2 regions of the Nocardiopsis alba genome follow, and region 1 is predicted to be linked to the other one. Evidence: riboswitches for the same ligand, from Rfam matches in the RefSeq annotation. Region 1 holds a riboswitch; the other holds the start of a gene.
What was found. Region 1 has a riboswitch for glycine ahead of gcvT (glycine cleavage system aminomethyltransferase GcvT). Riboswitches for the same ligand answer to the same signal wherever they lie in the genome.
Positions count from the first base shown of each region.

Region 2: linked by a shared signal. The riboswitch ahead of gcvP (aminomethyl-transferring glycine dehydrogenase) and the one ahead of gcvT (glycine cleavage system aminomethyltransferase GcvT) in region 1 are both predicted to bind glycine.

Region 1 is NZ_BAZE01000009.1:28,039-43,527, reverse strand. It holds gene TR33_RS16970 (AbgT family transporter) at 1-991, opposite strand, end outside; gene TR33_RS16965 (metal-dependent hydrolase family protein) at 988-2,295, opposite strand; gene TR33_RS16960 (Lrp/AsnC family transcriptional regulator) at 2,484-3,494, shown strand; gene TR33_RS16955 (penicillin-binding transpeptidase domain-containing protein) at 3,498-4,394, opposite strand; glycine riboswitch at 4,794-4,895, shown strand; gene gcvT (glycine cleavage system aminomethyltransferase GcvT) at 5,038-6,153, shown strand; gene gcvH (glycine cleavage system protein GcvH) at 6,309-6,689, shown strand; gene TR33_RS16940 (serine hydroxymethyltransferase) at 6,691-7,959, shown strand; gene TR33_RS16935 (L-serine ammonia-lyase) at 8,051-9,463, shown strand; gene amaP (alkaline shock response membrane anchor protein AmaP) at 9,723-10,313, opposite strand; gene TR33_RS16925 (DUF6286 domain-containing protein) at 10,316-10,921, opposite strand; gene TR33_RS16920 (Asp23/Gls24 family envelope stress response protein) at 10,923-11,297, opposite strand; gene TR33_RS26935 (hypothetical protein) at 11,307-11,480, opposite strand; gene TR33_RS16915 (hypothetical protein) at 11,492-11,839, opposite strand; gene TR33_RS16910 (Asp23/Gls24 family envelope stress response protein) at 11,842-12,306, opposite strand; gene TR33_RS16905 (CsbD family protein) at 12,367-12,591, opposite strand; gene purU (formyltetrahydrofolate deformylase) at 12,885-13,772, opposite strand; gene TR33_RS16895 (alanine racemase) at 13,952-15,178, shown strand; gene TR33_RS16890 (DUF3618 domain-containing protein) at 15,247-15,489, opposite strand, start outside.
Region 2 is NZ_BAZE01000001.1:111,217-126,705, forward strand. It holds gene TR33_RS00475 (tetratricopeptide repeat protein) at 1-510, opposite strand, end outside; gene gcvP (aminomethyl-transferring glycine dehydrogenase) at 731-3,628, opposite strand; glycine riboswitch at 3,726-3,816, opposite strand; gene TR33_RS00485 (MerR family transcriptional regulator) at 4,003-4,491, opposite strand; gene TR33_RS00490 (bifunctional nuclease family protein) at 4,952-5,425, opposite strand; gene TR33_RS00495 (double zinc ribbon and FHA domain-containing protein) at 5,596-6,138, opposite strand; gene TR33_RS00500 (mannose-1-phosphate guanyltransferase) at 6,751-9,255, opposite strand; gene TR33_RS00505 (cardiolipin synthase ClsA) at 9,455-10,207, opposite strand; gene TR33_RS00510 (flavin monoamine oxidase family protein) at 10,497-11,897, opposite strand; gene TR33_RS27055 (amidohydrolase family protein) at 12,324-13,013, opposite strand; gene TR33_RS27060 (amidohydrolase family protein) at 13,013-13,504, opposite strand; gene TR33_RS00520 (pyridoxal-dependent decarboxylase) at 13,682-15,400, opposite strand.

The DNA.
Region 1 (15,489 bases):
CCGAGCTCAGCAACGGCGAGGTCGGCAGGAAGGCCCCGTCCTCGTTCCGCATGGGAGCTCCAGCGGGCAGTGTCACCAGCAGGACCGCCACGATGGTGATCACCAGGGCGATACCGGCCCAGCGCAGCCCCGACCGCTCGATCCGGTCGAGCTCCGGATCCATCCGCATGTCGGGGCGGTCCGCTCCCTCACGGACGTCCTCGACCACGACCTGCTCACGGGTGACCCCGCCACGCTCCATGGCGGGCTCGAGGACCCGATCGATGAGCAGGCCGCCGACGAAGGTCAGCAGGACCGCGATGGTGAAGGTGAGGAAGTGGTTGGAGACCGGAGTGACCGTGGTGCCCAACCCCACCGAGGCGCTCGCGGTCTGGGTGATGCCGGACAGCAGGGCGTCGGTGCTGGTGATGAAGGGGCTGCAACTGAACGCCGCGGTGGCCACCGCGAAACCGCCCAGCAGACCGGCGACGGGGTGCCTTCCGGCGGCTTTGAAGACCAGGGCGGCCAGTGGAGGGATCACCACCATCGCGGCGTCGCTCATGATGCTGCCGGAGACCGCGACCAAGGCGACGACGTAGGGCAGCAGCCACTTCGGCGCACGCCCGAACGCCCCTCGGACCAGAGAGTTGAGCAGACCGGTCCGCTGGGCCAGCCCCACACCGAGCAGCACCGTGAGGACCACGCCCAACGGCGGGAAACCGATGAAGTTCGAGACCAGGTTGGTGGTCAGCCAGGTCAGTCCCTGGGCGGAGAGGAAGCCCTGGATCTCCTGGGCGCCCTCCTCGCTGCCGGGCACCTCGTAGGTGGTGCCGAGCGACGCCATGATCGTGGAGGCCACGGCCACGATCACGAAGAGCAGCAGGAAAAGGATGAAGGGGTCGGGGATCCTGTTGCCGACGCGTTCGATGCCGTCCAGCATGCGGGCGAAGAGGCCGGGACGTGGTCCGGAGGATCCGTCCGTTCGGCTCCGCTTCGAGCTCTTGGTGCTCATGGTGTCACCTCGGAATGGGTCACGGGGAGGGGTCGGGGTCGGTTCGCGGGGGTCCGGCGTGCGGTGTCCTTGTGGACGACACCGTCCTTGATCACGACGGTGATGTTGTCGGGGTCGCCGGGCAGGGTGATGTCGGCGAGGGGGTCGCCCGCGCAGACGACGATGTCCGCGCGTTTGCCGGTTTCGAGGGTGCCGATCTCGTCGGCCAGCCCGAGGAGGGCGGCGGCGTCGCGGGTGCCGGCCAGTAGCGCGCCCATGGGGGTCAGCCCATGCTCGACGAGCAGCGCCAGTTCGCGCAGGTTACGGCCGTGCGGGCAGATGCCCGAGTCCGTGCCCATGGCGACGCGGACGCCCGCCCTGACGGCGGTGGTGATGTTCTCGCTCAGGTGCTCTTGGAGCTTGAGCTTCTTGGCCACGGCGTAGGCGGCCGACCTGGTCGGATCGGGCGGGGTGGTGGCGGTCGACAGGGTGGGCACCAGGTAGGCGCCGCCGTCGAGCATGGACTCGATGCCGGGCCCGTCGATCTCGTAGCCGTGTTCGATGCTGGTGACACCGGCGGCCAGGGCGTTGCGGATACTGCGCGCGCTCTGGGCGTGCGCCGCCACGGGAACGTCGTGGGCGGCGGCCTCCCGCACGATCACCGACATCTCCTCGATGTTGAGACCGTCGTGCCATGGGGTGTCCTGGGGGCTCCAGACCCCGCCACTGGCCATCACCTTGATGACCCCGGCCCCCTTGCGCATGACCTCGCGGGTGGCGCGCAGGGCCTCGGCCGGCCCATCGGTGTTGATCGAGACCGCTCCATCGGGCCCCAGGACCGTCCCGTAGTCGAACCCGCAACAGGTGCGGAAGTCGCCGTGCCCACCGGTGGGGCCCAGGGCCCGGTAGGCGGTGACGATCCGCGGACCGGCGACGATCCCCTCGTCCACCGCGCGCATGACGGCCTGATCGAGTCCGGCCAGGTCGCGGACGCTGGTGACGCCCGCGTCCAGGGTGGCCCGCAAGCGCGGGATCGCGGTGAAGTAACCGTAGTGAGGGGGCTGATCGACCAGGTCGGCGGGGTTCATCCCGTCGCCGGACATGGTCATGTGCACGTGGGTGTCGATGAACCCCGGAAGGATCGTCCCGCCGGCGGCGTCCACCTCATGGTGGGGGCCGGTCACCTCCGGAGCGTCCGCGTCCGGACCGATCCAGTCGATCCGACCCTCGCGGGCGATCACCGTCAGACCGGGACGGGGGTCGGCCCCGGTCCCGTCGATCACGGTCCCGCCACGCACCACCACGGTCTGCTCGGCCGAGATCATCGACGCCATCCTCTCCCTCACCGCCCACCGGTGCCCGCGGCTCCGTGTACGGAAGGGCGGGACACGCACGAGCTCGTCGTCCATCGAGAACACGCAGCTCACGGCTGCGTTCCGATCTTGCGAAAACCTAAGCTGTGATGTGGTTAACCCCGCGAAAACGCAGGAAACGAGTTTCGAGAAGGTGAACGATGCCGGAACCCACCGTTCCGAACGAGTTCGATCTGACGCTGATCAACGCCCTCCAACTCGCGCCGAGGGCCACCTGGGCCGAACTGGGGCCGATCCTGGGCGTGGACCCCACCACGCTCTCCCGACGTTGGAAGCGCTTGGAGGACGAGGGTCTGGCCCGTATCGCGGCGTTCCCGCGCCGACGCGTGATGGCCCGCCGCAATCTCAGCTATGTCGAGCTGAGCTGCCGCAACGGAACGGTGGAGCGGGTCGCCGCCGTACTGGCCGAGGACCGGGACACCCTCAGCATCCAGTTCGTGGCCGGCTCCCACCAGCTCATGCTCACCGTGGTGCCCGGGGCGGGCCTGGCCGACTACCTGCTCAACGGGGTGGGCGGCATCCCCGACGTGGTGTCCTACCGGGTCCACGTGGTCACGGAGGTGCCGCGGGAGGCCTACCTGTGGCAGGTGCGGGCGCTCTCCCCCGACCAGCGCAGGCGCCTGCACGCCCTCTCCCCGGCGCCCAGGGACCCGGTCGGCAACGAGCAGGTCACCGAACTCGACCAGCGGATCGTCGACCTGTTGTGCGAGGACGCGAGGCTGGGCTATCAGACCATCGCCGAGCGTCTGGACATCGCGCCCACCACGGCCGCGCGACGCCTCAACCGGCTCCTGCGCGACGGTCTGCTCGGGCTGCGCTGCGACATCTCCCGGGTGCACATGGGCTGGCCCAGCGCCGCCACCCTCTGGGGCAACGTCGACCCCGAGACCCTGGACTCCACACCCGATCTGGGCGAACGCATCCCCGAGGTTCGGCTGTGCACCAACATCGCCGGGCCGGAGAACACCCTGTTCATCCTCTGGCTCCGTGACGCCCCCGACCTGACCCGGGTGGAACGACGCCTGCTGGAGGAACTCCCCGGGCTGCGCATCGCCGACCGCAGGATGACCCTGCGGACCTTCAAGTTCATGGGCGGGGTGACCGACGCCGCCCAGCGCTTCTCCCGTTCCGTCCCGATCCAGCTCCGGTGACCGTCAGGCCTCCGCGGCCTCTCCGGGAAGCACGTCCAGTTCCACCAGGAACCCCCGGCCCAGCGACTCGCGCAGCTCGGCGTCGCCCTCCGAGCCCTCGTCCAGGCGCAGCGCGAACGTGTGCAGTTCGTCGGAGCGCTCGACCCAGCCGACCCACCAGCCGTGGGCCTCGTCGTCCTCACCGTGGCCGGTGGGGCCGAAGAGCCGGTAGTCGCTCCCCTCCTCCAACGCCACCAGCTCGCGAAGGGCCTCCTGGTGCTCCACGTCCACGGGAAGCTCGGCCCTCGCCAGCCCGGCCAGGAAGGTGGCCTGCTCCAGCGCGGAGATCTCCAACGGACCCTCGGCCCAGAAACGGCCCAGGTCGTCCTCGTCCCCGACACCGCGGTTGCCGTAGTCGAACCGGTCCACCCAGGTGGACATGCGCTCGTGTCCGATCCGCTCGGCGACCTCGTGGTGCACCGACGTCCCGGAGGCGGACAGGTCCGCGCGCAGGCTCCGCCCCTCTCCCCGATCCGGGGAGATCGTCTCGTCGACGTCGGAGACCGCTCCGGTCTGGAGGGCGATGAGCGTGTTCGGGAGTTCGAAGGTGGCCCCGGGCACGGCGCGCTCGTGGGCGCCGTCCGCCCCCACCAGCACCGCCGATCGGCCGTTGGCGTCGTAGAGCACGAACGTCCCGTCCACCCCGGCGTCCTCGAACAGGGACTCCAGGTCGCCGCGCTCCACGGCCTCCACGTCGCCCAGCTCGACGGGCTCGCCCACGGCCGAACGGTCCGGCTCGCCCTCCTCCTCGGTCCCACCGCAGGCGACGCCCGTGAAGAGGGTGAGCGCGCACCCCGCGGTCAGGGCGTATCCACGGGTCCTCCGGGACCTTCTGGGGGCGGATTCGGTGTCGGTACGCACTCGGCTCCTCCAGGCGGTGATCGAGGGGACGTCCGTCCTCCAAACTAGCCCACGGACCACCGATCACCACCCCGAAACGACACGCTCCGCACGCGCGTCGCCCCGTCCGGTCACCCGTCATCGACGACGAACGCCGACCGTCGAGCGCGAATCCGTCCCCGGACCCGCCCCACCCCTCCCACCCTCACCACCCCGTACGTGACCCATCCCTCGCGCCGTGCCCCTCCCACGACGAGGGCCCCGGCTCCCCTCGCCCCACGACCTCACGGGCCCGAACGACGGAGCCGGGCACGGAACCCCTGGTCCCACGCCCTTCGCGGCCGCGCGACGACCGTCGTCCACAACCCGTCGGGCGGTCTTGGGAGCCCCATCCCGCCGCTGCTAGGCTGAACCTGTTGCTGACCCCGTACGGGAGAGTGTCCGCGTATCCAGCGTGGGCCGCCGAAGGAGCAATCCCTCCCCACAGACAACCTCTCAGGCACAGCGGACCGTACGGGCGAGACCACTCTGGAAAGCAGGGACGCACGTCCCTCGCCGAAGGTGCAAGCCACGCCGAGCGCGGGGCGAAGCTCTCAGGCACCGATGACAGAGGGGGAGGATGGCAACGCCTCAACCGACACCGCCCATCCTCTCGGGAGTGCCCATGTCAGAGCCCACCTCCTCGCCGCGTCTCACCGCACTGCACAAGATCCACGAAGAGGCCGGGGCCACGCTCGTCGACTTCGCCGGGTGGCTCATGCCGCTCCGCTACGGCAGCGAGACCGCCGAGCACAAGGCGGTCCGCGAGGCCGCCGGGCTCTTCGACCTCTCCCACATGGGCGAGATCCGGCTGACCGGCCCCCAGGCCGACCAGGCCCTCGACCACGCCCTGGCCGGCTACCTGTCGAAACTGAAGGTGGGCCGGGCGCGCTACACCATGATCACCGCCGAGGACGGCGGTGTCCTGGACGACCTCATCGTCTACCGTCTCGGTGAGCGGGAGTACCTGGTCGTGGCCAACGCGGCCAACGTCTCCGTCGTCGCCTCCGCCCTGACCGAACGCGCCGCCGGCTTCGACGTCGAGGTCGTCGACGAGTCCCCCGAATACTCGCTCATCGCCATCCAGGGCCCGCGCGCCGTGGAGATCCTCGCCCCGCTCACCGACGCCGACCTCGACGAGATCCGCTACTTCGCCGGTTACGAGCACACCGTCGCCGGTGTCCCCGTCCTGCTCGCCCGGACCGGTTACACCGGTGAGGACGGCTTCGAGATCTTCGTCAAGCCCGCCGACCGCGCCCCCGAGATCTGGTCCGCCCTCATCTCCGGCGGCGCCGACCTCGGTCTGGTCCCCGCCGGGCTCTCCGCGCGCGACACCCTGCGCATGGAGGCGGGCATGCCGCTCTACGGCCAGGAGCTCACCTCCGACCTCACCCCCTTCGACGCCGGCCTGGGCCGCGTGGTCAGGCTCGACAAGTCCGGTGACTTCGTCGGCCGCGCCGCCCTGGAAGAGGCCTCCCGCACCGCGCGTGACAAGCGCCTGGTCGGGTTCGTCGCCCGCGGCCGCCGGCCCCTGCGCAAGGGCCAGGACGTGCTGCGCGACGGCTCCGTCGTCGGAACCATCACCAGCGGCGCCCCCTCCCCCACCCTGGGCCGCCCCATCGCCATGGCCTACGTGGACGGCGACCTCGACACCACGACCGGCACGTTCACCGTGGACGTGCGTGGCCGGGGAGAAGAGGTCGACGTGGTCGAGCTGCCGTTCTACAAGCGGCGGTCGTAGGAGGGGGTCCCACGAGGATCCTCGACGACCGGTACACGCCTCGGTGCCGTTCCCCCAGGGGGGCGGCACGGACGGGGCGTGGCCGGACATAGGCCGGGCCGGGTCGCCGTACGGGCGCACGGCAGACAAATGGAACACCTCCAAGGAGAGTTGAAGTGAGCGTTCCCACGGAGCTGGGTTACACCGCCAAACACGAGTGGGTCGCGGTAGAGGACGGGATCGCCACCGTCGGGATCACCGCGTTCGCCGCCGAATCGCTGGGCGACATCGTCTTCGTCGAGACCCCCTCGGTCGGCGACGAGGTCACCGCGGGAGAGACCGCGGGAGAGGTGGAGTCCACCAAGTCCGTCAGCGACATCTACTCCCCCGTCAGCGGCGAGGTCGTCGAGGTCAACGAGACGCTCGAGGACTCCCCCGAGACCATCAACTCCGCGCCCTTCGAGGGCGGCTGGCTGTTCAAGGTGCGCTTCTCCGAGGAGCCCGCGGACCTGCTCTCCGCCGAGGAGTACACCAAGCTGACCGAAGGCGAGAACTGATATGACCGGCGACAACCTTCTCAACCGGACCCTGAGCGAGCTGGACCCCGAGGTGGCGGCCGCGGTCGACGCCGAACTGGCGCGCCAGCGCGACACCCTGGAGATGATCGCCTCCGAGAACTTCGCCCCCCAGGCGGTTCTGGAGGCCCAGGGCACCGTCCTGACCAACAAGTACGCCGAGGGCTACCCCGGCCGCCGCTACTACGGCGGTTGCGAGCACGTCGACGTCGTCGAACAGCTCGCGATCGACCGGGCCAAGGAGCTCTTCGGCGCCGAGCACGTCAACGTGCAGCCGCACTCGGGCGCCCAGGCCAACACCGCGGTGTACTTCGCCCTGCTCAAGCCGGGCGACACCATCCTGGGCCTGGACCTGGCCCACGGCGGTCACCTGACCCACGGCATGCGGATCAACTACTCCGGCAAGATCCTCGACGCCGTGGCCTACCACGTGCGCGAGGACGACGGCACCGTCGACTACGACGAGGTCGCCGCCCTCGCCAAGGAGCACCGCCCCAAGATGATCGTGGCGGGCTGGTCGGCCTACCCGCGTCAGCTCGACTTCGAGCGCTTCCGGCAGATCGCCGACGAGGTCGGCGCCCTGCTGATGGTCGACATGGCGCACTTCGCCGGTCTGGTCGCGGCCGGACTGCACCCCAACCCGGTGCCGTTCGCCGACGTGGTCACCACCACCACGCACAAGACCCTGGGCGGTCCGCGCGGCGGGATGATCCTGTCCAAGGCCGAGCTGGGCAAGAAGATCAACTCCGCGGTCTTCCCCGGCATGCAGGGCGGCCCGCTGGAGCACGTGATCGCGGCCAAGGCGGTCTCGTTCAAGGTCGCGGCGAGCGAGGAGTTCGCCGAGCGTCAGCGCCGCACCCTCGCCGGGGCGCGGATCCTCGCCGAACGGCTCACCCGCCCGGACACGACCGAGGCGGGCGTCAAGGTCCTGTCCGGCGGCACCGACGTGCACCTGGTCCTGGTGGACCTGGTGAACTCGCCGATCAACGGCCAGGAGGCCGAGGACCTGCTCGACTCGGTGGGCATCACGGTCAACCGCAACGCGGTCCCCAACGACCCGAGGCCGCCGATGGTCACCTCGGGTCTGCGGATCGGCACCCCGGCGCTGGCCACCCGCGGCTTCGACGAGGACGACTTCACCGAGGTCGCCGACATCATCGCCGAAACGCTCAAGCCCGAGCCCGACATCGCCGCCCTGCGCGGACGTGTCGACGCGCTGACCGCCAAGCGCCCGCTCTATCCCAACCTGTAGCGGTACCCACGCCGTGCGGGTCCACGCGGGCCCGCACGGCGCCCATATCCCCCACGGCCCGACCCCTGTGCTCGATGAGGAGGACGGTCTCATGGCCATCAGCACCTTCGACCTGTTCAAGATCGGTATCGGACCGTCCAGTTCGCACACCGTCGGCCCGATGAAGGCGGCCCGGACCTTCGCCTCCGGCCTGATCGACCGAGACCTGTCATCACGAGTGACGCACGTGCGCGCCGAGCTGTACGGATCCCTGGCCCTGACCGGTAAGGGGCACGGCAGCGACACCGCGGTGATCCTGGGCCTGTCCGGGCACACCCCCGAAGGCGTGGACGTGGACTCCGTACCCTCGCTGGTGGAGGAGGTCCGTTCGTCGCGGACCCTGCGGCTGGGCGGCCCCGACGGCCCCTCGGTCTCCTTCGACCCGACCGTCGACGTGGACTTCCGCCGCAAGGAGAGCCTGCCCGACCACCCCAACGGGATGCGCTTCGTGGCCCTGGACGCCTCGGGGGTCGAGGTGGCCGCGAAGGTGTACTACTCGGTGGGCGGCGGCTTCGTCGTGGACGAGCGGGCCGCGGGCGCCGACCGGATCAAGCCCGACGACACGGTACTGCCCTACCCCTTCTCCTCCGCGGAGGAGCTGTTGGGCCTGTGCGAGCGCACCGGAATGTCGATCAGCGCCCTGATGCTCGCCAACGAGGGCGCCTTCGGCCGCACCCCGGAACAGGTCCGGGCGGAACTGCTGGAGATCTGGTCGGTGATGCGTCTGTGCGTACGCCGCGGGGTCATGACCGAGGGCACCCTGCCCGGTGGCCTGCGGGTACCGCGACGGGCGCACCGGCTGTACCGCCAGTTGGGCGGCAACTGCGACGAGCGGGGGCTGTCGGCACCGACCCGGGTGGATCCGGACCCCATGCACGGCAGTGACTGGATCACCCTGTACGCGCTGGCGGTCAACGAGGAGAACGCCGCGGGCGGCCGTGTGGTGACCGCGCCGACCAACGGCGCCGCGGGTATCGTCCCCGCGGTGCTCCACTACTACCTGCACTTCAGCCCGGGCGCGGGTGACGAGGGCGTCGTGCGGTTCATGCTGACCGCCGCGGCCATCGGCATCCTGTTCAAGCAGAACGCGTCCATCTCCGGGGCCGAGGTGGGCTGTCAGGGCGAGGTCGGCTCGGCCTCCTCGATGGCGGCGGCGGGACTGGCCGAGGTGTTGGGCGGCACCCCCGCCCAGGTGGAGAACGCGGCCGAGATCGCCATGGAGCACAACCTGGGTCTGACCTGTGACCCGATCGGCGGTCTGGTCCAGGTGCCGTGCATCGAGCGCAACGCGCTGGCCTCGGTGAAGGCGATCAGCGCCACCCGCATCGCGCTGCGCGGGGACGGCAGCCACTTCGTGAGCCTGGACAAGGTCATCAAGACCATGCGCGACACCGGGCGCGATATGCACGACAAGTACAAGGAGACCAGCCGCGGCGGCCTCGCCGTCAACGTCATCGAGTGCTGATCGGCGGGGCGGAATGTTCTGATTCGGCTTCCGGTTGTAGAGGAGGCACGACCGATGGCCGGGCTCGAGCCTCCACCCGCTCGCCCGCGTCGGCCGTCGCCCCGGGTCCGGTGGCTCGAGCTCCGCTCGCCGCCGGACCCGCCCCTTTCCGGGCGGTATCGTCCCGGGCCGGCTCCTGGGCCGGCCGGCTGTGGCCCGAGGACGAACGACGGGGCCGGCGCACCATCGGGTGCGCCGGCCCTCGTGGTCGTGTACCGCCTCAGGCGAGACTGCGGCGGGGGTTCTTGGCGGGCGCCGTCATCGACATCCGCACGACCGCGGGCACCCGCTCCAGATCCAGCGAGGTCTGGAGGTTGGCGAGCGCCTCCTCCCTGACCCGCTGCCATATCCCGGCGACGTCGGCGTCCTCGTCCAGGGTCAACGACAGCCTCAGGTGGGGGTCGTCCCCCGACTCGGTCAACCGGGCCCGGGCCCGGCGCACCCCCGGGTAGGAGGCGACCTCCTGCTCCAGGGCACCGCGCGCGACGGACTCGGACATCTCGACGTTGCCGTCGTCGGTCTGTTCCAGGTAGAGCCGGCCCACCGTGTCGTTCATGCCCTGCACCATCAGCCATCGCAGGGCGAGGAAGCCGGCGACGAGCGCCACCGCGACCACCACGTAGGGCGCCCACCGTTGAGCGAGCACCGCGTCGACCGCGCCGCCGAGGATCGGGGTACGCGAGATTCCGACCCCGAAGAGCCCCAGACCGGCGGCCAGGGCGACGCCCCCGGCCGCGAACAACACCACTCCGACGATCACCAGCCCGAGGCGGTTGCCCCGTGCCGATCGGCGATTCCTGTCCCGCGCCATCGTCACCCCTCCGCGTATCGGACGTGTGTGGTGATGCGCATGCTGCGCAGGGGGGCCAGTTCCGCGAGCCTGTGCTCCACCGACCTGGTCACCTGGGTGGGAAGCCCTCGCGCGTCGCGCATACCGGTGCGCACGTGGATGCGCAGCCTGTTGCCGCGGACCGTCACGTGCGCGTGCTCGACCCCGCTGATCTCCTGGGCCGCCGCGGAGACCGCCCTGCGCAGTGCGGGGCGGGTCAGGCCGACGACGAACGCGGGGTCGTCGGTCCGCAACGCCGTCCAACGGCCTCGACCGGGCACGAGGGCGACCACGATCAGCGCCGTCCCGATCAGCGCCAGGACGGCCGAGGCGATCAGCACGGAGGGCTCGGACCAGGTGGTGGTGGTCGCGTAGTCGGTGGCCGGCCCCACCGGGATCAACCGCAGAGGGTTTCCCGCCAGTGCCGCGATGACCTCGGCCGCGGCGATCACCGCCACCGCCAGGATGACGAGGCCGGTGATCACCGCGGGCCAGGAGCGGCGCGGTCGGAACGTGTGGACGGCGACCCGTTTGGCTCGACGGTCGACCTCTTGGACCGGGCGTCCGAGCACCTCTTCCACGGTGGTCATGTCAGCGCACCAACTCCGAGATCTCTATGTCGATGTGGTTGACCTGTTTGCCGGTGATCCGTTCGACCCGGCTCTTGACGTGTTCCCGTACCGCTCCGGCGACCCGACGGACCGGGAGCGGATAGTCCACGTCGATCCTCAGACGGAGAAGGACGACCTCGCCGCTGACGCGGGTGCGGGCGGCCCTGGAGCGGGACGAGCGCGCTCCAGGGACCTCTCCGACCGCCCGTGCCGCGATCTTCCCGATCACGGCCCCGGGGATGTCCGTGTTCCCTCCGGGGTCACGTCCGCGGACGTGCCTCCCGTCGGGCCGTTCTCGGACCCCGGGCATCCGCTGCCGAGGGACCGTGTCGCTGCGCACCCCGACCACGATCACGCTCCTTGTCTAGGCCGAACGTCGTGTGAACATCTCGGCGAGGTCGAGTTCACCCTCCATCGCCCGGCCCGCGACGAACCCGACCAGGCCCAGGACCAGAACCAACGCGAAGGCGGCGAAACCGCCGAACGCCGCCGCGAGCCCCAGCACGGTCCCGTAGGACAGTCCAACGATGGGCCACATGGCTTCCCCTCTCATCCAACGTCCTGCCTCCCGGTCGGTGTTCGACCGGTCGTGCTCGTTCGTTCGTCGATCCCGGCGACCACGTCCTCCACCGATACGTGGAGGGCGCGGCCGCCGGTCAACGGGGCCAGTTCTCGACGGATCCCGGCGGCGATCTCCGGTAGCGGTCGCCCGTATTCGACGACCACCCCCACCTCGACGTGGTCGTCCCGGACCACGACCCCTCGAATCCGACCGCCCCGCACGGGCGTGCTCAGGGTTCCGAAGGAGCCCGAGGACAGTTCCACCACCTCGGGCAGGCGGACCGCGGCCTCGGCCACGGTCCGTGCGAGCTCTTCCCGTTCGTCGCCGCCGGTCATGACTACCGGACCCTGGGCTCGGAGTCGCCGTCGTCGGCGTTGTCGTCCTCCGGCAGGTGGATGTCGTCCACCTTGATGTTGATCTCGGTGACCTCCAGGCCGGTCATCCGCTCGACCGCGGTGGTGACGTTGCGGCGCACCGCCGCGGCGAGGTCCTGGATGGCGGCCCCGTACTCGACGACCAGGTCGATGTCGACGGCGGTCTGGCGTTCTCCGACCTCGACCGAGACCCCCTGGGCCACGGAACCGGAGCCTCCGCCTCCGCTGACGGCGTCGCGGACGGCTCCGACCATGCGGGCCGCTCCACCGCCCATCGCGTGGACTCCGCCGATCTCACGTGCCGCCATTCCGGCGATCTTGGCGACCACCCCGTCGGCGATGTGAGTGGTGCCCTGGCCGTTCCCGCTCGAGGAGTCGCGTTTACCGCCCGACTCTCGCGCGCTCGGCACCGACGCTTCGGTCTTCATGTCCGACACTGGCTCCCCCTACACAGTGTTGCGCGACCTTTGCGGACCCTCTCGGGTCGCCTAGTCGCGCTTGAAGACGTCCTTGATCTTGTCGCTCGCGGACTCGAAGGCGTTCTCGGCCTTGTCCTTGAGCTCCTCGGCCTTGCCCTTGGCCTTGTCGGCCGCGTCCTTGGCGCCGGCCTTGGCCTGGTCGGCCTTGCCCTCGGCCTCGGTGCCCCGGTCTCCGGTGACCTTGCCGAAGGCCTCCTTGCCCTTGCCGGCCGCGTCGTCGAAGTGCTTACCCATTGATGCCCCCTGGTCTGAACCGTTTGGCTCTGGGTTTTCAGGCCGAAACTCTCGCCGCCCCCTCTGTGGGGCAGGCGAGGCGTTTCGACCCCATCACACCATACAAGCACTCTATGTAGCCAACAAGAAACTTAAAGCAATGCTTTGCAGGTGAGAAGGGTCATGTATACACCACCCCTGCCCCAACCCCACCCCCTGGAACCCCGGTGAGAGCAAGAAGAACGCCAGGATCTCCTTGGGAAACCCTGGCGTCCGAAAATTAATTCACCCAGAAAAAGAATGGATTGGGGATATCAGTCGAAAATGACCGTCTTGCTCCCGTTGAGGAGCACGCGACGCTGAGCGTGCCAGTTCACGGCCCGGGCCAGGGCGACCGACTCCAGATCCCGACCGATCGCGGTGAGCTGCTCCGGGCTGTGGGTGTGGTCGACCCGGGAGACCTCCTGCTCGATGATCGGCCCCTCGTCCAGGTCGGCGGTGACGTAGTGGGCGGTGGCGCCGATCAGCTTCACCCCGCGCGTGTGCGCCTGGTGGTAGGGCCGGGCCCCCTTGAAGCTGGGCAGGAAGGAGTGGTGGATGTTGATGACCCGACCGGACATCTTGGCGCACAACTGCTCGGAGAGCACCTGCATGTAGCGGGCCAGAACCACCAGGTCGACATCGTAGACGTCGACCAGCTCCAGGAGGCGCTCCTCCTGCTCCTTCTTGTTCCGCGGGGTGATCGGGAGGTGGTGGAAGTCCACCCCGTAGGAATCGGCGAGGAACTCCAGATCGGGGTGGTTGGAGACGACGGCGGCGATGTCGATGTCGAGCAGCCCGCTGCGCTGCCGGTAGAGGAGGTCGTTGAGGCAGTGCCCGAACTTGGACACCATCACGATCATGCGCGGGCGCACGTCACGTGCCTGGAGACTCCACTCGACGAACGAACCGTTCTCACCGCGCCCGAAGTCACCCGCGAGGGAGGCGAAGGCGGCGCGCAGGGTGTCCTCGTCGGCGGGACCGCGCTCTCCGGCCTCGGCCACGAACTGCATCCGCAGGAAGAACCGTCCGGTGTAGTGGTCCCCGTACTGCTGGCTCTCGGTGATGTTGCATCCGTGGTCGGACATCAGGTTGGCCACCGCGGCCACGATGCCCCGACTGTCGGGACAGGACAGGGTCAGTACGTACTCGCGCTCACTCATCGAAGGAACCACTCCCGGGGATCGTCGGCCGAACAGCCTGACGATCCAGGATATCGAGGTCATCGGCCCGGCGAGGTCGTTCCCGGGGGTATCTCCCGTCACCCGCCCACCCGAGGGCGGGAGGGTTCGGGCGCTTCAGACAATATGAAAGACATTCATGTTCTGGCATGCTCTGTGGCATGACAAGCCTGCGTGAGAAGTACGAGGCCGCCACCCGCGATCTCCAGGCGCCTTTCGCCATCGTCGACCTGGCCGCCTTCCGCGCCAACGCCGCGGCCCTGACCCGCCGCGCCCACGGCCGCCCGATCCGGGTCGCCAGCAAGTCCGTGCGCAGCCGGGAACTGCTCCGCCGGACCCTGGCGCTGCCCGGCTACTCGGGGGTCATGGCCTTCACCCTCCCCGAAGCCCTCTGGCTCGCCGCTCCGAGCCCCGACGGCCCGGTCGACGACGACATCCTCGTCGCCTACCCCACCGTCGACCTCCCCGCCCTGGACGAACTCGTCCGCTCCCCCGAGGCGGCGCGGATCATCACCCTGATGGTCGACGACACCGCCCACCTGGATCTGATCGACACCGCCGTCTCCCGGGCCGACCGGGGTCCGGACGCCCCACCCGTACGCGTGTGCCTGGACATCGACGCCAGCTGGCAACCGCTCGGCCCCTCTCTGCGCGTGGGCGCCTACCGCTCCCCCGTCCGCACCCCCCGGCAGGCCGCCGCCCTGGCCCGGGCGGTCAAGGCCCGCCCCCACCTGGAACTGGACGGGATCATGGTCTACGAGGGACAGATCGCCGGTGTGGGCGACGCGCCCCCCGGCCGTCCTCTGTACGGGCGCCTCCTCCACTCCATCCAGCGCCGCTCCGCCCTCGAACTCGCCAGACGCAGAGCGGCCATCACCAGAGCCGTGCGGGCCGTCACGGACCTGCGCTTCGTCAACGGCGGAGGCACCGGCAGCCTGCACACCACCGGACGCGAACGGGCCGTCACCGAAGTGGCCGCCGGTTCCGGGCTGTACCAGCCCCACCTGTTCGACCACTACCGTTCGTTCCAGGGCCGCCCGGCCGCACTGTTCGCCCTCCCCGTGGTCCGCCGTCCCGCTCCGGGAGTGGCCACGGTGCTGGGCGGCGGATACCCCGCCTCCGGCCCCGTCGACGCCCACCGGGCACCACGCCCCCACCTCCCCGAGGGGCTCGCCTACAGCGCCAACGAGGGCGCCGGAGAGGTCCAGACCCCCCTGCTCGGCGAGGCCGCACGCGGGCTGAGGGTCGGAGACCGGGTGTGGATGCGCCACGCCAAGGCCGGTGAACTGTGCGAACGCTTCGACACCCTGCACCTGATCGACTCCGACACCGGCACCTACGAGGGCTCGGTGCCCACCTACCGAGGAGAAGGCCGCACCTTCCTCTGAGCCCGAGCACGACGTGAGGGGGCGGGGTCCACGTGGACCCCGCCCCCTCACGTCGTCGTACCGCGGTCTCAGCCGCGCTTGCGGCGCACCGCCCAGGCCACCACTCCCACGGCGACGATCGTGCCCACACCGGCGGCCAGGATCAGCGCCTCGGTGGGCAGCCGACCACGCGACTGGTAGGTGGTCACCACCTTGTCATCGCCCTTGAGCACGATGCTGCCCTCCTCGGGCCGCACCACGCGACTCTCCACACGCACCGCCCCGCCGCCGACCACCAGGGCCCGCGCCTCGTCGAGGATCCGCGCCCCGCG
Region 2 (15,489 bases), on a different contig from region 1:
CGCCTCCCAGTGTTCCTCGGCCTCGGCCGTCTCGCCTCGCGTCTCCGCCTCACGGGCCAGCCCGTAGTGGGCCACCGCGGTGTAGGTCCGATCTCCCATGTCGAGCAGGCGTCGCCACACCCGGACGGCCTCCTCGTGTTCCCCCTCCTGTTCCAGGGAGAGCGCCAGGTGATATCCGGCTCGGGGGGCGTAACGGCCGTCGCCGGTGGCCAGGGCCCTGCGCGCGGCCTCTCGGGAGGCGGTCGTGTCTCCGCGTCGATCCTGGACCACGGCCAGCCCCAACAGGGCACGCGCCTGCGTCGCCGGTGGCGGGTTGGCCGCCACGGCCCGTCCATAGAGGCGGGCGGCCCGCTCCAGGTGTCCGTTCTCGACCAGGTCCCGGGCCTGATCGCACAGGTCGGAGGCGTCCTCGGGCCCGACCGTCGGCTCCTCGACGTCCTCGGGATCCACGGGGAGGGGTCGGGGGTCGGAGGGGCCGGAGCGAGCGGGAGTTCCGGACGTCGTGGTCATGCTTCCGCTTTCCGTGGGGGCGTGGAGACCGCGCGGTGGGGAGCGCGGATGTTCGGCTCGCCGCAACTCTAACGCGCTCTCCCCCGCCCTGGAGCGCCCCTCCCGTGGCGGGTCCCGGTCATGGGAGGACCACGCGCACCCGCCCTCGCGCGAAGAGGAGGGCGGGGCGCCGACCCGTGTCGACGCCCCGCCCCTCGTCCCACGCCCGGCGGTGTAAGGCCTACAGCTCGAAGGCCTCCGGCGGCGGGCAGGAGCAGACCAGGTTGCGGTCACCGTAGGCCTGGTCGATCCGGCCGACCGGCGGCCAGTACTTGTCCTGACGCAGCGACGGCAGCGGATAGGCCGCCACCTGACGGCTGTAGCCGTGCCCCCACTCGTCGGCGGTCAGGGCCTCGGCGGTGTGCGGGGCGTTGCGCAGCGGGTTGTCGTCGGCATCCCACTCACCGGTCGTGACCTTGTCGATCTCACCGCGGATGGAGATCATCGCCTGGACGAACCGCTCCAGCTCCGCGAGGTTCTCGCTCTCGGTGGGCTCCACCATGAGCGTGCCGTTGACCGGGAAGGACATGGTCGGCGCGTGGAAGCCGTAGTCCATCAGGCGCTTGGCGACGTCCTCGTTGCTGATCCCGCAGGCCTTCTGGAGGGGGCGGATGTCGATGATGCACTCATGCGCGACCAGACCGCCGGCGCCGGTGTAGAGCACCGGGAAGTAGGGCTCCAGACGCTTGGCGATGTAGTTGGCCGAGAGCACCGCGGTCTCGGTGGCCGAACGCAGCCCCTGCTCGCCCATCATCCGCACGTAGGCCCAGGAGATCGGCAGGATTCCGGCGGATCCGAAGGGGGCGGCCGAGACCGGTCCGGAACCGGTGTGCGGGCCCGCCTCGGGCTGTCCGGGGTGGTTGGGCAGGAAACCGGCCAGGTGCGAACGGACCGCGACCGGGCCCACGCCCGGGCCGCCGCCCCCGTGCGGGATGCAGAAGGTCTTGTGCAGGTTCAGGTGGCTGACGTCGGCGCCGAACTCGCCCGGCTTGGCCCAGCCCAGGAGGGCGTTCAGGTTGGCGCCGTCCACGTAGACCTGGCCGCCGGCCTCGTGGACCAGGCGGCACACCTCGGTGATGGTGTCCTCGTACACGCCCGCGGTGGAGGGGTAGGTGACCATGATGGCCGCCAGGTCCTCCGCGTGACGGGCGGTCTTGGCGCGCAGGTCCTCCAGATCGACGTTGCCGTCGTCGTCACAGGCCACGACGGCCACGCGCATCCCTGCCATGACGGCGCTGGCCGCGTTGGTCCCGTGGGCGGAGCTGGGGATCAGGCACACGTCGCGGTGGCTCTGACCGCGGGAACGGTGGTAACCGCGGATGGCGAGCAGACCGGCGAGTTCGCCCTGGGAGCCGGCGTTGGGCTGGAGGGAGACGGCGTCGTAGCCGGTGACCTCGGCCAGCCAGGCCTCCAGGTCGCGGATGAGCGCCACGCTGCCGGCCGCCTGGTCCAGAGGGGCGAACGGGTGCAGGCCCGCGAACTCCGGCCAGGTGATGGACTCCATCTCCGCGGTGGCGTTGAGCTTCATGGTGCACGACCCCAGCGGGATCATCGTGCGGTCCAGCGCCAGGTCGCGGTCGGACAGACGGCGCATGTAGCGCAGCAGGGAGGTCTCGCTGCGGTGGGTGTTGAAGACCTCGTGGGTGAGGTAGTCGACGCCGCGCGCCAGGTCGGCGGGCAGACGGTCGGCGGCCTCGTCCACGGCCACCGGGCCGCGCTCGGCGCCCCGGTCGGCCTCGCCGAAGGAGGCCAGGACCTTGCCCAGGGTGTCGACGGTGGTCGTCTCGTCCACGCTCAGGCCGACGGTGCGCTGGTCGACGGCGAGCAGGTTGATCCCGCTCTCCAGGGCGCGTTCGACGACCTGGTCGGCACTGGGCACGCGCACGCGCAGGGTGTCGAAGTAGGACGAGTGGACCACGTCGAAGCCGCGTCGGGTGAGGGCGTCGGCCAGGGCCGCGGTGCGGGTGTGCACCTGACGGGCGATGGAGCGCAGGCCGTCGGGGCCGTGGTAGACGCCGTACATGCCGGCCATGATCGCCAGCAGCACCTGGGCGGTGCAGATGTTGCTGGTGGCCTTCTCACGACGGATGTGCTGTTCACGGGTCTGGAGGGCCAGACGGTAGGCGGGCTTGCCGGCGTTGTCCACCGAGACGCCGACCAGACGGCCGGGCAGCTGGCGACGGAGCTTCTCGCCCACGGACATGTAGCCGGCGTGCGGGCCGCCGAAGCCGAGCGGAACGCCGAAACGCTGGGTGGAGCCGACCGCGATGTCGGCGCCCAGGTCGCCGGGGCTGCGCAGCAGCGTGAGGGCGAGGATGTCCGCGGCGACCACGGCCAGGGCCCCTCGCTCGTGCGCCCGGGCGATCACGGAGGAGGGGTCGCGGACCACACCGCTGGAGGCGGGGTACTGCACCAGGACACCGAAGGCCTCGCCTTCGGGCAGGCCCTTGGTCAGGTCGGCGACGACGACCTCGATGCCCAGGGGCTCGGCCCGGGTGCGCAGCACCTGGAGGGTCTGCGGGAAGACGTCGGAGTCGACGACGAACACGTCGCTCTTGACCTTGGAGGCGCGGCGGGCCAGGGTCATGGCCTCGGCGGCGGCGGTCGCCTCGTCCAGGAGGGAGGCACCGGTGATCGGGAGGCCGGTCAGGTCCGAGACCATGGTCTGGAAGTTGAGGAGGGCCTCCAGCCGGCCCTGGGAGATCTCCGGCTGGTAGGGCGTGTAGGCCGTGTACCAGGCGGGGTTCTCCATGATGTTGCGCAGGATGACCGGCGGGGTGAGCGTGTCGTAGTAGCCCAGGCCGATCAGCGAGGTGTGCGGACGGTTGCGCGAGGCCAGGGCCCGCAGCTCGTCCAGGGCCTCGGCCTCTCCGATCGCCTCGGGCAGGTCCAGCGGGGCGTGGCGCCCGGGGCCGGTGAGGATGGACTCGGGGACGGCGGCGGTCATGAGCTCCTCGGTGGAGGAGTGCCCCACCGTCTTGAGCATCTCTTCGACCTCGGCCGGTGTGGGGCCGATGTGCCGGTCGGCGAAGACCCTGGCGGGCGCGCCCGGGTTCGGGACGTTCGACGGGTCAGTCACGGAGACCTCCTGGTGACAGGGCCGATGTGATCGGCGGTGTTCCTCACGGTCTCCCCCTCTGTCACCGGGCACGGCGGTGCCCAGGCTTCAGAGCGGCCTCCTCCGCGCGGTCCGTGGTGCCTGAGAGGTTACTGGGGAGTATTGCCCCGTCGGCGCCCCGTTGCCGAGGTCTCTCCCGCGCGGTATCGACAGCCTGCTGACGCTCTGTACATAGATCCAAGCAGGAGGAATGTCGGGTTTCCTCCTGTTGTGACTACGACCGTACTCGATCGGGGCCCGGTTCACCGAGCCAGGGCACGCCTTTCTCCCACCGCACACGGAGAATCACACGAACCCCTCGGGCCCCACCACGACCACGTTCGCCTTCGCCGGGCTCAGCCGGTGCGCCGCTCCCTGCGCCGACGGGCCAGCTCGTCGACCGGCTGGGGCGCGGAGGCGGGAAGCTCCGAACGATCCTCGGCCGGAACGACCCCCAGGGCCTCCTCCAGCTCACGGGCCACGTTGGCCAACGCCAGCCCGAACATGCCCTGACCGCACTGCATGAGGTCGACGACCTCCTCGGGAGAGGTGCACTCGTAGACGCTCACACCATCGCTCATGAGGGTGATGCGGGCCAGCTCACCGGCGGGGCGGCCCCGCAGATGGTCCACGGCCGTACGGATCTGCTGAAGGGAGATCCCGGTGTCCAGGAGGCGCTTGGCCACCTTGAGCATGAGGATGTCCGGGAGACTGTACAGGGGCGCGTTATGGGCGCCTGAGCGCACGCTCGGCTCCACCAGGCCGGTTCTGGCCCAGTAGTCGAGCTGTCGATAGGTGATCCCGGCGGCGGTACACGCCGCGGGTCCCCTATACCCGACGTCCATAGGCAGCGCCACCACGTCCTCTTCGCACAGTAGGCCCTGCTGCCCCGCTAGCCGCAGCGCGGACCGCCTGTCTTCGGGATCCCGCTTGCCGCTCGCTACCGCCACGCCGACCTCCGGCTTCTCGTCCCACGGCGGCATCGACAGGGGAAAGTCCACTCAGGGAAGGGGCGCGCCGTGGGTTCCACAGCACCGAAGGTAAAGCGGCGCCACGGCAGCGTCAACGAGGCCGCGCGGCGCGTCGCCAACTACGCGTTGCGACGGCTCCGCCCGGCCGACGGCTCCGATGGGCCCGCGGCTCCAGGGGGTTTCGGCTGTGGTCTCCACGACCAATCCCTCATCCCAATCTATCACTGAGACCCGCGACGAAGCCGCAGGTCAAGGCCGTGTCCTCGGTGGAGACACTCTCGCCTCCCGAGAACACGGAACGGGACCCGCGCTCGGCGCGGATCCCGTCGCGTGTTCACGTACTACGTCGCCCGAAATCCTCGGGAGAGATATTGTCCAGGAACTCCCGGAACGCCTCGACCTCGTCCTCCTGCTCGTCCGGGATCGGCATCCCCGCCTCGTCGATCACGTCCTCGTGAGCGTAGATCGGGGTTCCGGTCCGCAGCGCCAGGGCGATGGAGTCCGAGGGCCTGGCACTGACCTCCACACCGTTGCTGAAGACCAGCTCGGCGTAGAAGATGCCATCGCTCAACCCGGTGATCCTCACCGTCTCCAGGCCGGTGTCCAGGGCGTCGAGGACGTCCCGGAACAGGTCGTGGGTGAGGGGCCGGGCGGGGGCCACACCCTGCTGGGCCAGTGCGATGGCGGTGGCCTCCACACCACCGATCCAGATCGGCAGGTAGCGGTCACCCTCGGTCTCCTTGAGCAGGACAATCGGTTGGTTCGAGGGCATCTCAACCCGGACGCCGACGACCTCCATGTGCTTCACAGCGTCTCCGTCCCACGAGTCGTCATGCCGGCTGGGCGCTCGTCCCTGCTCCCCCGTTGGATCAGGACCCGAGGGCGAAATCGGCACCCTTCGTTACAAAGCTCTCCGGAGGCGGGGGGCCGCAAACCTCTCCGGCCCTCCCGCCCCCGTCGACCGTGGTCAGCGATCCGTCATCGGCGCGGCTTGGTCAACAGGACCATGCGGAACTTGCCGATCTGGATCTCGTCCCCACCGCCCAACTCGGCCTCGTCCACCGGCTCGCGGTTGACGTAGGTACCGTTGAGACTTCCGACGTCACGGACTCCGAACCCGTTGCCACGGCGGAAGAACTCCACGTGGCGCCGGGAGACGGTGACGTCGTCGAGGAAGATGTCGCTGTTGGGGTGACGCCCGGCGGTGGTCACGTCGCTGTCCAGCAGGAAACGGCTTCCCGCGTTCGGGCCACGACGGACCACGAGCAGAGCGGTGCCCGGAGGAAGCGCGTCGGCGCTGGCGGGGTCGTCCCCGCCGAGCTCATCGCCCGATTCCTCTTCCTCCAGCGCCTGTATTCCGGAGATGGAGATGGTCGAGGTGACATCTCCCGCGGAGTCCCCGCCCGCGGTGGGCCGTGGGCTCTGCTGGTCGGCCCTGCGGAGGGGGGTTCCACAGTGGGAGCAGAAACGGGCATCATCCGCAACGGCGTGACCGCACTGCGTGCAGTAAACGCTCGACATAGGTCGGCTCGGCCTCCTACCGCACGGGGCGGTGCTTGATTCGGCTGATCGGTGGCGCGTTCCGAACGTGCGACGGACACGGTGCCCGCCCACCATCCGGAACACGGCGGGGCGGCCCACTGTCGCGGCAGTGGAACGACCCGCACGGTCGGTCGCTAGGTCTCATCCCCCATGTTGTACTCCTTGTCACCCCCCGTTGGGTATCCGCCGTTGCCGGGACGCCCGTTCGGGTGATGACACGGTGCTTCAGGGAACACTCGACTTTAAACCATATCCCTGCCCAGGCAGGGTTCCGCTCCCCTCGGCCGGCCGCGAACACCCTCGATTCGCGTGCGCGTTCCGCGGTCGGCGGTTCCCCACCGGCCCTCCGCCCGGTCGGCGGTGGACCCGTTCAAGGACCATCACTCGTCCTGGAAGTGATGCCGTGCGCGGGCGTTTGGTTCACGCGAACGCGCGACGGATTTTCGAGGACTTCCCCCGCCGGCATTGACCTGCGTCTTTCGCGGGCCCTCTCGGCGAGGTGAACGGCGGGAAAAGAGCGGGAGACCGGGACGGCCGGGCACGCCTCGCGGGCGTGGGCGACCTCTTCGCCCACGCCCGCGAGGACGCGCGTCAGCCCTCGGCCGACTCGACCACGGCCGCCCACTCGTCCAGAAGCCGCTGCACCCTGTCCGGATCGGGACCTTCGGCCCAAAGATGGGTGACGGCCTCGGCCGTGTCCGGAAGGACCAGGGCCCAGCTTCCGTCGGGTTCGATCACCCGGACACCGTCGGTGGTGTCCAGCTCCCGGTCGCCGGCGGCCTCCACGACGGCGCGCATGACGCTGCCCTTGATCGCCCAGGGCGTGGGCACCGAACGGCGCAGCAGGTGCGCCTGGGGGATCGCCCGCTCGATCTGACCGAGCGACCGGCGTGTCCTGGCCACCAGGCCCAGCAACAGCACGAAGGCCGCGATGCCGTCACCGGTGGGGCTGAACTCGGGGACGACGAACCCGCCTCGGCCGTCGCCGGCGAGGACGATCGTGTCCCCTTCGGCCCGGACCGCCTTGGTCAGCTCGTCCGTGGCGGTCGCCGTCCAGCGCACCTGCGCCCCGTGCGACCGGGCCACGCGCTCGGCCACCCGGGTCGTGGTCACCGGCAGGGCCACGGTGCCGCCTCCCCGCTCGGCGGTGACCAGGTCCAGGACCACCAACAGCGCGCGGTCGTCGTCGACCAGTTCACCGTTCTCGTCCACGATGGACAGCCGCTCGGCCACCGGGTCGAAGCGCACGCCGAAGTCGGCGCCCGATCCGGACACCAGTTCGCCCAGCCGTTCCAGGTCGCGCATCCTCTTTGCGACGGTGTCGGTGGGCGAGGCCTCGTCCAATCGGTTGTTGACGGTGAGCACGTCCACCCCGATCCGCCCCAGCAGGGAGGGCAGGATGAGCGAGCCCGTGCCGCCCGCGCAGTCCACGACCACCTTCAACCCCGCCTCGGCCACCCCGGAGGTGTCCACGGCCCTCAGGAGGTCGTGCGAGTAGTTCTCCACGTTGCGCGCGGGGAAGGACAGTTCACCGATCTCCCCCGGGAAGGCACGACGGTACTCGGCGCGGGAGAAGACCCGGTCGAGCTTGCGCTGGGCCCCCGGCGAGAGGTCGGCCCCCTCGCCGTCGAGGAAGATGATGTCCACCGACTCGGGGTCGCCCGGACTGGTGCGGACGGTGATACCGCCGCTGATCCCGCTCTGCGCGGTGTGGAACCGTGCCACCGGCAACGGCACGACCTCCAGGTCGCGCACTTCGATGGCGGCCGCCGTGAGCGCGCTGATGATCGCCCGCTTGAGCGTGCGCGCGGCCCGCGAGACGTCGCGCGAGGTGGTGACGACCGCGCCCTTCTTGAGGGTGGTCGCGTAGGCGTTGGCGAGCCGGACCGCCAACTCCGGGGTGATCTCGACGTTGATCAGCCCGGACACGCCCCGGGGCCCGAACAGCGAACGCTGCCCGCGCGACTCCCAGACGACGTTGGTACTGACCACCGCCCCGGCCTCGATGGTCTTGAAGGGGTAGACCTTGACGTCGTTGTGCAGGTAGGCCTCGGACTCGATGACGCAGTCCTCGCCGACGACCGCGCCCTCCTCGATCCGGACCGCCGCCATCACGTCGGTGTTCTTGCCGATCACGGTGCCGCGCAGGTTGGCCCCACGACCGATGAACACGTTGTCGTGCAGGACCGTGCGATGCGCGAAGGCCTCGGCCCGGACCACGGCGTTGCTGCCCACGACGGTGTACTCCCGAAGCTCCGCCCCGGGCTCGACCTTGGCGTAGTCACCGATGTAGAGCGGGCCCTTGAGGATCGCCGCGGAACTGACCTCGGCGCCCTCGCCGACCCACACGCCCGGCGACACCTCGAAGCCGTCGATCTCGACGTCGACCTTGCCGGAGAGCACGTCGGCCTGGGCGCTCAGATAGCTCTCGTGGGTGCCCACGTCCTCCCAGTAGCCCTCGGCCACGTAGCCGTAGATGGGCTCGCCCTCTTCCAGGAGTTCCGGGAAGACGTCGCCGGACCAGTCGACCACCTCGCCCTCGGCGACGCGTTCGAGGACCTCGGGCTCCATGATGTAGATACCGGTGTTGACGGTGTCGGAGAAGACCTGACCCCAGGTCGGCTTCTCCAGGAACCGTTGGACGCGCCCCTGGTCGTCGACGATGATGATGCCGAACTCCAGCGGGTTCGGCACCCGCTTGAGGGCGATGGTCACCTTGGCGCCGCGTTCCTTGTGGAAGCGGACCATGTCGGTGAGGTCGATGTCGGTCAGCGCGTCACCGGAGATGACGACGAACGGCTCTCCGCGCAGGTGTTCCTCGGCGTTCTTCACACTGCCCGCGGTCCCCAGGGGGACCTCCTCGGCGACGTAGTGGAGCTTCATGCCGAGCTCCTCGCCGTCGCCGAAGTAGTTGCGGATGAGCGTGGCCAGGAACTGGACGGTGACGACGGTCTCGGTGAAGCCGTGCTTGCGCAGCAGACGCAGCACGTGCTCCATGATCGGTCTGTTGACCACCGGAAGAAGTGGCTTGGGCTGGTTGGCGGTCATCGGGCGCAGGCGCGTGCCCTCGCCGCCCGCCATCACGACGGCCTTCATCGGGGGTACGGCGGTCGTGGGTTCCTCGTGGGGCCCGGTCATCGCCCGGCCCTCCGTGGAGAGGTACCGTCCGCGAGGACGGGGATCAGGTGTTCGGAGCACGCGCCATCACGCGTGGTGGGACATGTTCTCATGGCGGAGACGACACTCCCTTTCGATCCGACAGGTCCGCGGTGAGCCGGCCCGCCGGTGTTCCGAATCAGGGCATGGTGCCGCCCTGATCCCTGTGGCCCCTTGGATCCGGGCCCTCGGGTTCCGCGCCGGGGTCGCCGTCGACGGTCGCCGGTGCGGTCGGATCGTGTCGATCCGTGTGCCCACCCCGCGTGTCACCGTCGGGGACTCCCGTGCGAACACCTTCGTGATCGGTACGTTCGGCGCGGCGGGTCTGGTCGATCAGGCGCAGCCCCTGTACGGCGTAGAGCGAACCGGCCCACCAGTAAAGAGCCGTTCCCCACAGAGCGAAGGCCCAACCTATAATCCTCGCCACATCAGCGACGAGAGACGCGTACTCGGCCACGAACAACAGGGGAAACGAGTACAACAGGCACAACGTCGCGGCCTTGCCGGCGAAGTTCACCGGCAGCGGCCCATAGCCGAAGTGGCGCAGCAGGGGCAGGGCCCCGATGATGAGGACGTCGCGCAGGACCAGGATGGCCATCAGCCACCACGGGACGATGCCCCGGATGACCAGACCCAGCAGGGCGGCGAAGATGTAGAGCCGGTCGGCGAGCGGGTCGAGGAACTGCCCCAGCCGGGAGGCCTGGTTCCAGGCCCGGGCGATCTTGCCGTCCAACCAGTCGCTGACCCCCGCGAAGGCCAGGACCAGGAGCGCCCACCAGTCGGCCTCGGGCACCAGCACGAGCCAGAGGAACAACGGTACGCCCAACAACCGGAGCATGCTCAACAGGTTGGGAACCGTCCAGATGCGGTCACTGACCACCGGGCCGGCCACACTGCCCCCCGCCTCGTGTCTGCCTTCTTCCGCGGATCGCCCCATAGCGCCCACGATAACGGCGGGGTCCGTCTCCCCCGCCACCGCGCGTCCCGTCGCGCCCTCGTGGCGCCCCGGAACGGCCGCCCGCCAATCGTATCCTGTACGGACTCACCGCGTGACCCGGTGATCACCTGGGCTTTCGGGGCCGGAAGGGACCGGAGGCGGGCCGCTCCCACGGCCACTATCGGCCAAGGCGGTGGACACGCTCGGGGCCGACGCCCGGCGAAGGCCCCGAAGCGAAGACGCCTCAGTCGCGCGCCAGGATCCGCTCGGCCTCGCGCAACCCCGAGAGCAGGGCCCCGTGGACCGTGGCGCTGTGCTCCAGATCGGTGGCCTCGCCGGCGAAGAAGACGCGGTCCTCGATCGGTTCGGCCAGGGCGACGCGATCGGAGTCGCCCGAACCGACGGCGGTGAAGGAGAACCCGCCTCGCGCGAAGGGGTCGTCCATCCAGTGCGTCAGGTAGTGGTCGATCGGGTCCGGGGCCTTCTTGAACATGCTCCGCAGCGAGGCCATGGCGTGCTCGACCACCTCACCGTCCTCCATGCCGGCCAGGAAGCGGGCCGCGTCCCCACCGTTGCGACAGACCAGTACCGGGGTGCCGAACACGTTCTGCCCGGCGTACCAGTGGAACCAGGTGCCCTCCTCCGTGCCCAGGTGCACCAGCACCTCGGCGTCGCCCCAGAAGACGTCGTCGAAGCGCAGGAAGAGCTTCTCCAGACGGCCGTTGCCCAGACGTTCCACCGCGTCGCGCTTGTCCTCCGGAAGCGGCGGATCGAAGTCGATCGTCCCCGCCTTGAGGACCCCGAGCGGAAGGGTGAGCACGACACGGTCGGCGGTCAGGGTCTCCTCGCCGTCGGGTGTCTCCACGCGTACGCGGACACCGTCCGCGTCGTGGGCCACGGACAGGACCACGTGTTCGTGGCGTACGTCCAGCCCCCGCGCCAGGTGGTCGGTGAGCTCCCCCATGCCGTCGGGGAAGACGACGTCGTCGCCGCTGAACTCGTGGGTGGAGCCGACGGCGGTGAAGGAGATCTCGTCGGCCTCCGCGCCGTGGTCGGCCTCGGCGATGCGGTGGACGATCTCGGTCGCGTCCCTGGCGCGGGAACGGACCAGGTTCACGTCGTAGAGGGCGTGCTCGATCCCCTGCTCCATGGACTGGTCCTCGGTCGCGCCGACCGTCGCCCAGTACATGTGCTCGTGCAGGAGGTTGACGTCCTCCATGTTGCGGCGGTGACGGTCGAAGAGGAGACGGCGCCCCTTGGGGTCGTAGGCGGTCTCGGTGGAACGGTTGAACGTGGCCGTGCGCGCCCCCGAGTCGCGCACCAGCCGGGAGAGCGGGTTGTTCTCCTCACCGCGCATCCAGGAGGCCCCGGCGTCCAGGGTCACGCCGTCCCAGGTCCGCACCGAGTGGATGCGACCGCCCAGGCGGTCCCGGGCCTCCAGGACGGTGACCCGCTCCCCGCGCTCGGCGAGCAGATCGGCCGCGGCCAGACCGGCCATACCGGCGCCGACGACGATCGTGTGACCGCGCCCCTCCTCGGCCCGACGCCCGCGAGGTTCGGGCTCGGCCTCCGGCTCACGACCGCTCTCGTCACCGGAGACCTCCTCCTCGACGATCTCCGCGCCCACATCCTCGGTCCCGGTCATCGCGCTCCCCCTGTCGTGTCGGCGGCCGACAAGTGCGACCTTAAGCTTCCACGCTCCCCCGACCTGGGAGGACACACCAGAAACCGCGCGATGCGCCCCTTTCCGACCGGTGGCGCCCCGCACCGGTAGCTCGAACACGAGGACATCGTCCACAAGGTAAAAGGCGGCGGTGGTCGGCGCTCTCCACCGACCACCGCCCGGTGGTGCACATCCTCTCCCCACGATCCGCGAAACGTGGAGAGGGGAGGAACCCGAGATGTCGTCCGTCCCCGACATCTCTCGAAAGCAGAACCTAGGACACGAGGCTTTCGGTTTTCTTACGCTTTCGGAAGGACACGATACGGCCTCGGCCCGATCGGGCGCACCCGCCCCGGTGGAAGGGCGCCACCGTGGCCGAAGGCCCTGGTCGTCGGCGGCGCCTCCGACTCACACCAGGACGCCGTCCCTGGCGACCACACGACCCGCGCGCACCACCAGACGACGCGGCGGCAGGTCCACCACGATCTGGGGCAGGCACTCCCCGTCGACCACCAGGAAGTCGGCGGGGGAACCCGGAGTGAAGTCGACCTCGGGCAGGTCGACCAGGGCCGCCCCGTCGTTCGCGGCGGTGAGGAAGGCGTCGGAGAGCTGCTCGTCGAGACGGGCCCGGAGCGTCGTGGCCAACCGGTGGGCCCGGTGCAGCATGTCGGCGTCGCCGAAGGGGCTCCAGGCGTCACGGACCCCGTCCGAGCCCACGCCGACCCGCACCCCGTGCTCGCGCAGACGGGCCACCGGCAGTACCCGCGCCGGGTCCGGGGCGATGGTGGTCAGTGCGATGCCCGCCTCCCCGAGCGCCGAGGCCAGGGCGTCGAACCCCTCGTCCGCCTCGGCCACCCCGAAGGCGTGGCTGACGGTCACGGAACCGCCCATGTCCAGGGCCCGGGTCCGCTCGATGATCGCCCACAGGCTGCGCGATCCCACGGGGCCGCGGTCGTGCAGGTGGATGTCGACACCGACCCGGTAGCGATCGGCCAGGCCGAAGACCAGGTCCAGCTGGCCGTCGAGGTCCTCGTCGAACCCCTCCGGGTCGATCCCGCCGATCAGGTCGGCGGCGCCGGTCCGCAACGCCTCCTCCATCAGCGCGTCCGTTCCGGGGCCCGTCGGACACCGTGCTGGGGGAAGGCCACGATCCGCACGTCGAGGGCGTGGGACAGGCTCGCGGCGGCCTCCCCGACGCCCAGGAGCCCCTCCAGCCCGTAGGCGGGGGCGATGTCGGCGTGGGCGCGCATGGCCCGGGTGCCTCGTGTGACGGCGTGGCCCATGAGCCGTCCGGAGCGCACGGACACCGGCGTGGGCATGTTCCGGAAGACCTCGGCGTCCTGTTCACCCAGTTCGGCGATGCCCCGGGCCGCGCGACGCGAGTACCAGGGCTCGCCCCAGGTGGTCTTGTCGGGGTGGATGTGGGCGTCCACCAGGGTGGGCAGCGCGACCCCTCCCCCGCAGTCGACCTCCTCGACGAGGCCTCGGGCCTCGGTGGCCACCACCCCGTCGACGACCGTCAGGTCGATGGGCTCTCCGCCCATGGGACGCACGTTCCGGAAGATCGTGGTGTTCCGCTGTCCGGTCATGGTGGGCCTTTCCGTGAGGGAGTGGTGCCGTCCACGACCTCCGAGGAGGCCATGGGTTCCGCATCTCGATCGTTCGAGTTCGCGATACGGCAGCATGTCACGGCTCACACCCCCACGTCACACCTCGGTCGGCGACGGTCCCTCCGACACGCTCACCGGACGGACCGTCGCCCCGTGTCAGGCGAAGCCCCGATCGGTCATGGCCACGGAGTACAGCACCTCCGTCTCCTCGGCGGGCGTGTGCTGCTCGGGGATCAGCGCCCTCGTGGCGACCGGGCGCACCGCGCTCGCGGGAAAGGCGTCCTCCTCCATCAGGTCGGCGATCAGCTCGTCGATCAGCGCCTCGGTCACGTGCGGCATCGTGAACAGGTGGACGTAGGTCTTCACCGAGCTCTCCCCGAAGGGCACCGTCACCGTGGCCAGCGAGTACTTCTCGATGATCCGCTCCACCGGGGCCCTGAACCGGACGCTGAACGAGTGCCGGGTCAGCTCGCGTTCCAGAGGGTCCTTCCCCAGTTCGCGGAGTCTGGGCGCCACCTTCTCCTCCAGTCGCCGCGCGGTGTACACGGCCGTGTCGTGGCAGCCCTTGGCCATCCGGACCTGGTCGTCGTGGGAGTGTTCGGCGAAGAAGTTCCACAGCACCGCCGCGGAGAACCCGTTGCGCGACCCGGCGAAGGTGGTGTCGGGCGACCCCACGTAGTCGGCCATCGGCGGCGGCTGCAACTGGAGTCCGCGCCTGGTCATGAACACCCCGCACGGCCAGGGACAGCCCGGATACTTGTGACCGCTGGCCACGATGGAGCTCACCCCCGGTCGGGGCAGGGAGAAGTCGAACTTCGGCACCGCGACCCCGGCCTTGGCCAGGAAGGGGACGTAGTTGGCCCCGAGCGCGCCGTCGACGTGGATCCAGAAGCCGTCGCGCTTGATCCTCTCCTTCTTTCCGTCCCTTTCGACCGTGAACTCGCGGTCGTACATCCCGTGTCTCTCGAACACCCCGCCCAGCCGGGACACGGCCTCCTCGACGTCGTCGTAGGCCCCCTTGAAGGTGGTGCCGAGGTTGAGCACGACCACCACCGGGTGGCCTTTCTCCGCGAAGTAGTCGACCGCCCGTACGAGCCCGTCCACGTCGATGCGGCCGTCGTCGTGGGAGGGGACCTCGGTCGGCCAGGTTGGGGTGCCCATGACCCTCCGCGCGTCCTTGAGGTAGTCCCGCTTCGGATCGTTGCCCATGGCGCCGAACGTCGGGATGCCGAGCGTGTGCGCGCTCTTGGCGATCGAGTAGTGGGACTCCCGGGAGAAGAGGATCACCGGGACGGTGGCGTTCGGGTTCCCCGTGACCGGTGTCGCCTGGGCCATGGCCAGCCGCGGCACCCGACTCTCGGATGTGCTGCGTTCCAACAGCAGGTGCTTGCCCGAGACGAAGTCGCGGGCGTTGAGCAGACCGTAGATGTTGCCTTCGGAGGAGCCCATGCTCAGCACGTAGCCCCAGGCGCTCTTCGGATCCTTCTCGTCGTGCGGGGCGATCCCCCACAGGTCCGCGTAGTAGGCGAGCACCGCGCGTTCCAACGGCTTGGTGTGGGTGCGCAGGTTGCTGTCCTTGAAAGGGTCGCCGATGTTGTTGGTGTGCACCCTCAGCAGGTCCGATAGGTCGTAGGCGACGTCGTCGAGCCCCTGGTTGACCTGGTATCCGAGGAAGTAGTGCCGTTGATGGTCCAGATATCTCTGTAGGTCGGCCAGGAGTCGCGGGCGTTTCTCCTTGAGCCCGGCGGGACCGAGTTTGAAGGCGGAGTCCGGTGGCATGGGAGGCGCCTTGTGCGCGGCCGCCTCCTCCGCGTCCCGTGAGGCGGTCGCGTGGTCCGCTTCCCGGTCCGGGGTGTCGTTCCTGTCGTGGGCCATGACGTCTCCCTGGGTGTGGGCACGAGAAAGGTGGTCGGTGGAGACCCCACCGACCACCTTCATTGCCCCCGACGCCCCGGGCCGCACCC